Regions from separate parts of the Paenarthrobacter aurescens genome, predicted to be linked through region 2. Evidence: riboswitches for the same ligand, from Rfam matches in the RefSeq annotation. Region 2 holds a riboswitch; the other holds the start of a gene.

Region 1 (3,409 bases), 1.2 Mb from region 2:
CTGTGCCGGCCACCGGGTGGACGTGGAGGCTCAGGATGTTGGCGTCGATCTTCGCAAGGGACTGGGTCATTTTCTGCAAGGACCCTGGCTGGTCCAACAAGATGGTTCGGGCGCGCCACAGCGCTGGAGCGAGGTGCAATTTGTGCCGCTGGCGGAGTGCCGGCGCGTGCAACCAGCGTCGCAGGACCTTGGCCGCTGATGGTTCAGCCACCCAGATGACCAATACCGTGGCGGTGACCGCCAGCAGCAATACCTTGGCCACGTAGGGCAAATGGGTGCCAACCACTGCCGCATGAACCAGCAATTCGATGGGAAGCATGACTGCGATGTTCGCGAGCGTGAGCCGCGCCTTGGAAGCTTCGGGCAATTGGCCGCAAACGTCACAGAGGAGATCCGCGGTGACGGGAGTGCTCGGGATGGGCTTCATGTTCTCATGCTGCCCTGACCGTGTTTCAAACCCGTTGCCCTGGAATCACGTTCTGGGGTCAGGCCGGTGAATAGTCAGGCCGGTGAATAGTGAGGCCGGTGAATAATCTGGCCTGGAGCGTGCGTTCCCTCCCGGTTTGTGCCCTTCTGACGGCGTTCTCAACGCGAAAACCCGGCATCCTCGCGTTGAGGATGCCGGGTTTTGACTTGGTAACCGGGCAGGAGCGTAACCGTGCACGAGCGTAACCGTGCAAGAACGGCCGGGCCGGGGAGCCTGCCGGGTGTTGCCTGCTCTAGCGAGTGCGGTCGGAATCGAGCTCGCTGTCCAGGGTGGAGTCCAGATCCGAGGCGCGATCGGAGCGGTGGGCCGCTGCTTCCTTCAGGAGATCGCGGATTTCGGCCAGAAGGGCAGTATCTGCGGGAAGGGGCTCTTCTTCAGGCTCCTCGGTAGCAAGGCGGCTCTTCACCAGGGAATTGATCTTGTTCATGGGCGCTACGAAGATGAAGTAGACCACGGCGGCTGTGATCACAAAGGTCACAAGCGCGGTCAAAACAGCACCGAAGTTGATGAACGTGGCGGGGTTGTTGTCCCAGATCCTGAAGCCGAGTCCGTCAGCGTTCATGCCACCGGCGGCGGCGATCACGGGATTGATGATGTTGGTGGTGAAAGCAGCAACGAGAGCGGTGAACGCACTGCCGATGACTACGGCAATGGCCAGCTCGATCACGTTGCCGCGAAGTATGAAGTCCTTGAAACCCTTAAGCATGGATAGTCCTCCGTTTTTGGTGCGGGTGTCTGGCTCAGCAGAGTTCAAACTACCACTCGAAGGTTTCAGGAACTTGTCACAAGGGCAGGGATGTTGACACACCTTGCTTGCGCTTTTTCAAAACAACCCGCTATGGTGTGAAGCGTGTCACTGAACGTGATGCAACGCTTTTGATCTGCGGCGGGAGAGTCCTGCCGGTACATCCAGTCAGGCGCCGTAGGAGCAAATCCTCCCCAGGAATCTCTCAGGCCCATGTACCGCCGCGGTTAGGCAACTCTGGAAAGCAGTCCGGGTAACCGGGCTCACCGACGGTGCAAGCAGGCAGCCATTCCTGCGGAATCTCTCAGGTCCAATACAGAGCGGGGAGGAACCCCACATCATCGAGCGCTCACTGGGCGCCTGAATCATGGAGTTCCTCTTGACTGTTCAATCAACCCCCACCGCCTTCGCGGACCGGCACATCGGCGCTCGCCGCCAGGCTGATGTTGACACCATGCTCAAGGCCATCGGCTACGACTCTGTCGACGGCCTGGTAGAGGTCGCCGTCCCCGATTCCATCCGCCAGGAAACTGCCCTGAAGTTGCAGGACGCCCTCACCGAGGTGCAGGTCCTCGCCGAGCTCCGGAAGCTCGCGTCCAAGAACAAGACCGCCGTCCAGATGATCGGCCAGGGCTACTACGACACTGTGACGCCGCCCGTTATCCGCCGCAACATCCTGGAGGCTCCGGCCTGGTACACGGCTTACACTCCGTACCAGCCCGAAATTTCGCAGGGCCGCCTTGAGGCTCTCCTGAACTTCCAGACCATGGTGCAGGACCTCACCGGACTCCCCGTGGCCAATGCTTCGTTGCTGGATGAAGCCACCGCTGTTGCTGAGGCTGTGTTGCTGATGCGCCGGGCCAACAAGTCCAAGACGGCCAAGGACGGCAAGACCGTCCTGGACGCTGACCTCCTCCCGCAGACCATCGCCATTGTGAAGGGCCGCGCCGAGGCGCTCGGCTTCGAGGTTGAGGTCACCGACCTCAGCGCGGGTCTTCCCGACGGCGAGATCAACGGTATTGTCCTGCAGCAGCCTGGCGTTTCGGGCCGCGTTTTCGACCACACGGCCGTGATTGCCGACGCCAAGGAACGCGGTGCGCTGGTGACGGTCGCCGCGGATTTGCTGGCGCTCACCCTCATCACGCCCCCGGGCGAGCAAGGTGCGGACGTCGCCGTCGGAACCGCGCAGCGTTTCGGTGTGCCGCTGTTCTTCGGCGGCCCGCACGCTGCCTACATGGCCGTCCGCGAAGGCATGGAACGCACGCTTCCCGGCCGCATCGTGGGCGTCTCCAAGGACAACGCCGGCGTACCTGCTTACCGCCTGGCACTCCAGACCCGTGAGCAGCACATCCGCCGCGAGAAGGCCACGTCCAACATCTGCACCGCTCAGGCGCTGCTTGCGATCGTCGCCTCCATGTACGCGGTGTACCACGGTCCCGAGGGCCTGAAGGCGATCGCCGAAACAGTCCACGGACACGCCCGTGTTTTGGCCTCGGCTTTGCAGAAGGCCGGCCGCGAACTGGTGTCCGAGACGTTCTTCGACACCCTCACAGTCCGCGTTCCCGGCAAGGCGGAGAAGGTCATCGCCGCCGCCGAAGCCCGCGGCATCAACCTGCGCTTGATCGATGCTGACACTGTTGGCGTGTCCGTTGATGAAACCACGACGCCGGAGGTCCTCTCCGCAGTAGCCGTCGCCTTCGGTGCCGGCCCGGTTGGGCACGCCGCAGGGTTCGAATTGCCCGCATCCGTGGTCCGCACGTCGGATTTCCTGCAGCATCCGGTGTTCAACACGCACCGTTCCGAGACGCAGCTGTTGCGCTATATCCGCAAGCTGTCAGACCGGGACCTCGCGCTGGACCGCACCATGATCCCGTTGGGCTCGTGCACCATGAAATTGAATGCGACTGCTGAGATGGAAGCGATTTCCTGGCCGGAGTTCGCCTCCATCCACCCGTTCGCTCCTGACCACCAGACGGCGGGTTGGCGTGAACTGATCGAGGATCTTGAAGCGGACCTGACGGAGATCACCGGCTATGACCAGGTCTCCATTCAGCCCAACGCCGGTTCGCAGGGCGAGCTGGCGGGCCTGTTGGCTATCCGTGGCTACCACCATTCCCGCGGTGACCAGCAGCGCACGGTCTGCCTGATCCCGGCCTCGGCTCACGGGACCAACGCGG
Region 2 (3,409 bases):
CCCATCACCACGCCGAAGCCCATGAACGCAGCCGCGGAAGCGCCAAAGCCATGAACCGCGAATTCCTTGATGCCGTAAACGAATGGCGCCATGGTCACCACGGACAAGAGGATGCTGCGCACGTCCACGCGTCCGGGATTGGAGTCCTTGGACTCGGGAATCAGGACCCTGCCGAAAGCCAGCAGCGGCAGGAGCAGGAAAGCGGCAACCAGGAAAACAGCACCCCACCAGAAGTGTTCAACCAACCAGCCACCAAAAATGGGGCCAAGGGCGGCGCCACCGGAGAAGCCTGCAGCCCACACGGCAATGGCCAGCCGGCGGCGGTTGGGGTCGGTGAAGATGTTCCGGATCAGGGACAGGGTGGACGGCATCAGCATGGCGCCAAAGACACCAAGGCCGGCGCGGCCGGCAATCAGCCATTCAGCGGAGGGAGCGAATGCCGTAGCAGCCGAAACCGCCGCGAAGCCCGTGCTGCCGATCAGCAGCAGCCGCCGTCGTCCGATCCTGTCGCCCAAGTTGCCCATGGAGACGAGCAATGCGGCGAGGACCAGGGGATACGCGTCCACAATCCACAGCAGTTGGACGCCGCCTACGTCGAGGGACCGGGCGATTTCGGGGAGGGCAAAGGTGAGCGCGGTGTTGTCGACGGCCACCAGCAGCACCGGAAACATCAGGAGTGCCAGCGCCGTCCAGTCGAGCCACGGTGCAGCCTGGCCCTTGACGGGGTTGGCGGAACGGGATGCTTGGGTTGAGGACGGCGAGAACATGGCCCTTACTATACCGTCCAGACGGTACAGTTACAAATAGTACCCCGCTGAGCCTTTAGGGAATGATGGACACATGCCACGAAAACCAGTTGCCCGGGACGCCGTTCTGGACGCCTTTGAAGCCCTCCTCATTGAAGTAGGGGAGCGGGCCGCCACCCTCGATGCCGTCGCCAAGCGGGCAGGGGTGTCCAAGGGTGGGCTGCTCTACCACTTCCCCAACAAAGAAGCGCTGATCACAGCACTCCTGGAGCGACTGGACCTGCTGGCAGATGAAGACACCGAGCTGATGAAGGCTGCCCCTGATGGCTCCGCCGCCTACTTCATCCGTTCCTCACTCTGGGCGGATACACCCATGGACCGGGCGTTCGTCGCCGCCACCAGGCTGGCCGAGGTTGCCCACGAAGAAACCCGCCGCCGATTTGCCGCCATCCAACAGCGGTGGCTGGACGTGCTGGCAGAAGACGTGGGGCCGGAAGTTGCCAAGGCCGTCAGTTACATGGGAGACGGCCTCTACTTCAATGCAATCTTTGAAGGCGGCCAGGAAGGCGGCAACGCCGGGCGGGAGGCCGACGTCGAAATCCTCCTGGGAGTCCTGGAACGGCTGCGGAAGTAGAGGTTCTTCCATTTGCTGCAAAGCCCGGCGCGTAGGACAATTAAGTCTTGTGACGTGCCCAACGTGGTGCCCACACACAACTGAACATGCCTTTGATCTGCGGCGGGAGAGTCCTGCAAGCAAGTGATGCAGGCGCCGTAGGAGCAAACCCTCCCCAGGAATCTCTCAGGCCCACGCACCGCCGCGGCGAGGCAACTCTGGAAAGCAGCAGGCACTCAGCCCACCTCAGGGTGAATGAGCGCTGTGCTCACCGACGGTGCAAGCGATGGTTGTTCACGCAACGGCGCGGAAACTCTCAGGTCCAATACAGTGCGGGGAGGAACCCAGCCACTGCGGCGTACCCAAACGCCGCCCAAGTAATGGAGTTCCTTCGTGACGGTTAGTTCTGCCTCCACCACCTTCGTCGATCGGCACATCGGCGCACGCCGCCAGGCCGATATTGAGACCATGCTCAAGTCCGTTGGCTACGACACCGTCGATTCGCTGGTGGACACCGCCGTCCCGAACGATATCCGCCAGGACGTTGCCCTTACCCTGCAGAACGCACTGAGCGAAGTTGAAGTTCTGGCCGAGCTGCGCAAGCTCGCGTCCAAGAACAAGACCGCCGTCCAGATGATCGGCCAGGGGTACTACGACACCGTGACGCCCCCGGTGATCCGCCGCAACATCCTCGAATCCCCGGCCTGGTACACCGCGTACACCCCCTACCAGCCGGAAATCTCCCAGGGCCGCCTCGAGGCGCTTCTGAACTTCCAGACCATGGTGCAGGACCTGGTTGGCCTGCCGATCGCCAACGCCTCCCTGCTGGATGAAGCAACCGCCGTGGCCGAGGCCGTGCTCATGATGCGCCGCGCCAACAAGAACAAGGCCGCCCAGGATGGCAAGACGGTCCTCGACGCCGATTGCCTCCCGCAGACCATCGCAATCGTCAAAGGTCGTGCAGAGGCGCTCGGCTTTGAGGTTGAGGTAGCTGATCTGTCCTCGGGTCTTCCCGAAGGTGCCATCAACGGCGTCGTCCTGCAGCAGCCCGGCGTGTCCGGCCGCGTGTTCGATCACTCCGCCGTGATCGCAGAGGCCAAGGAACGCGGCGCACTGGTCACAGTCGCTGCCGATCTCCTCTCACTGACGCTCATCACCCCTCCGGGTGAGCAGGGCGCGGACATCGCTGTTGGTTCCGCGCAGCGCCTGGGCGTGCCGCTGTTCTTCGGCGGACCGCACGCTGCTTACATGGCCGTCCAGAAGGGCCTGGAGCGTTCCATGCCCGGCCGTCTGGTGGGCGTTTCCAAGGACGACGCCGGTGTCCCCGCCTACCGCTTGGCGCTGCAGACCCGCGAGCAGCACATCCGCCGCGAGAAGGCCACGTCCAACATCTGCACCGCGCAGGCACTGCTGGCCATCGTCGCCTCCATGTACGCCGTTTACCACGGACCCGAGGGCCTGAAGGCAATCGCTGAAACCGCCCACGGCCACGCCCGCACCCTGGCAGCGTCACTGAAGGCTGCCGGCGTCGAGGTCCTTCACGGTTCCTTCTTCGACACCATCACCGTTCGTGTCCCCGGCAAGGCCGGCGAGCTCGTGGCCGCTGCCGAGGCCCAGGGCATCAACCTGCGCGGCATCGACGCCGACACAGTTGGTATCTCGGTTGATGAAACCACTACTTCCGGGATTGTGGCCGACGTCGCAGCGGTGTTTGGCGCTTCAGTACTTGAGGCAGCTGAGGGCTTTGCAATTGAGGCTTCCGTTGAGCGCACCAGCGACTTCATGCAGCACCCGGTGTTCAACACCCACCGCTCCGAAACCCAGCTCCTGCGCTACATCCGCAAGCTCTCGGACCGCGACCTCGCGCTGGACCGCACCATGATCCCGCTGGGTTCGTGCACCATGAAGCTCAACGCCACGGCCGAGATGGAAGCCATCTCCTGGCCGGAGTTCGCCTCCATCCACCCGTTCGCCCCGGACTCCCAGACCGAGGGCTGGCGTGAACTCATCACCGACCTCGAGTCGCAGCTGACGGAGATCACCGGTTACG

The links. A riboswitch is a leader RNA that binds a small molecule or an ion and turns the genes downstream of it on or off. The one in region 2 is predicted to bind glycine.
Region 1: it holds a riboswitch for glycine, as region 2 does, so the genes downstream of both, gcvP (aminomethyl-transferring glycine dehydrogenase) here and gcvP (aminomethyl-transferring glycine dehydrogenase) in region 2, are expected to answer to the same signal.

The regions. Positions count from the first base shown of each region.
Region 1 is NZ_CP157456.1:4,172,198-4,175,606, reverse strand. Features, by position in the region: gene ABI796_RS19390 (amino acid-binding protein) at 1-427, opposite strand, end outside; gene mscL (large conductance mechanosensitive channel protein MscL) at 720-1,193, opposite strand; glycine riboswitch at 1,365-1,463, shown strand; gene gcvP (aminomethyl-transferring glycine dehydrogenase) at 1,612-3,409, shown strand, end outside.
Region 2 is NZ_CP157456.1:984,682-988,090, forward strand. Features, by position in the region: gene ABI796_RS04735 (MFS transporter) at 1-767, opposite strand, end outside; gene ABI796_RS04740 (TetR/AcrR family transcriptional regulator) at 841-1,380, shown strand; glycine riboswitch at 1,474-1,571, shown strand; gene gcvP (aminomethyl-transferring glycine dehydrogenase) at 1,753-3,409, shown strand, end outside.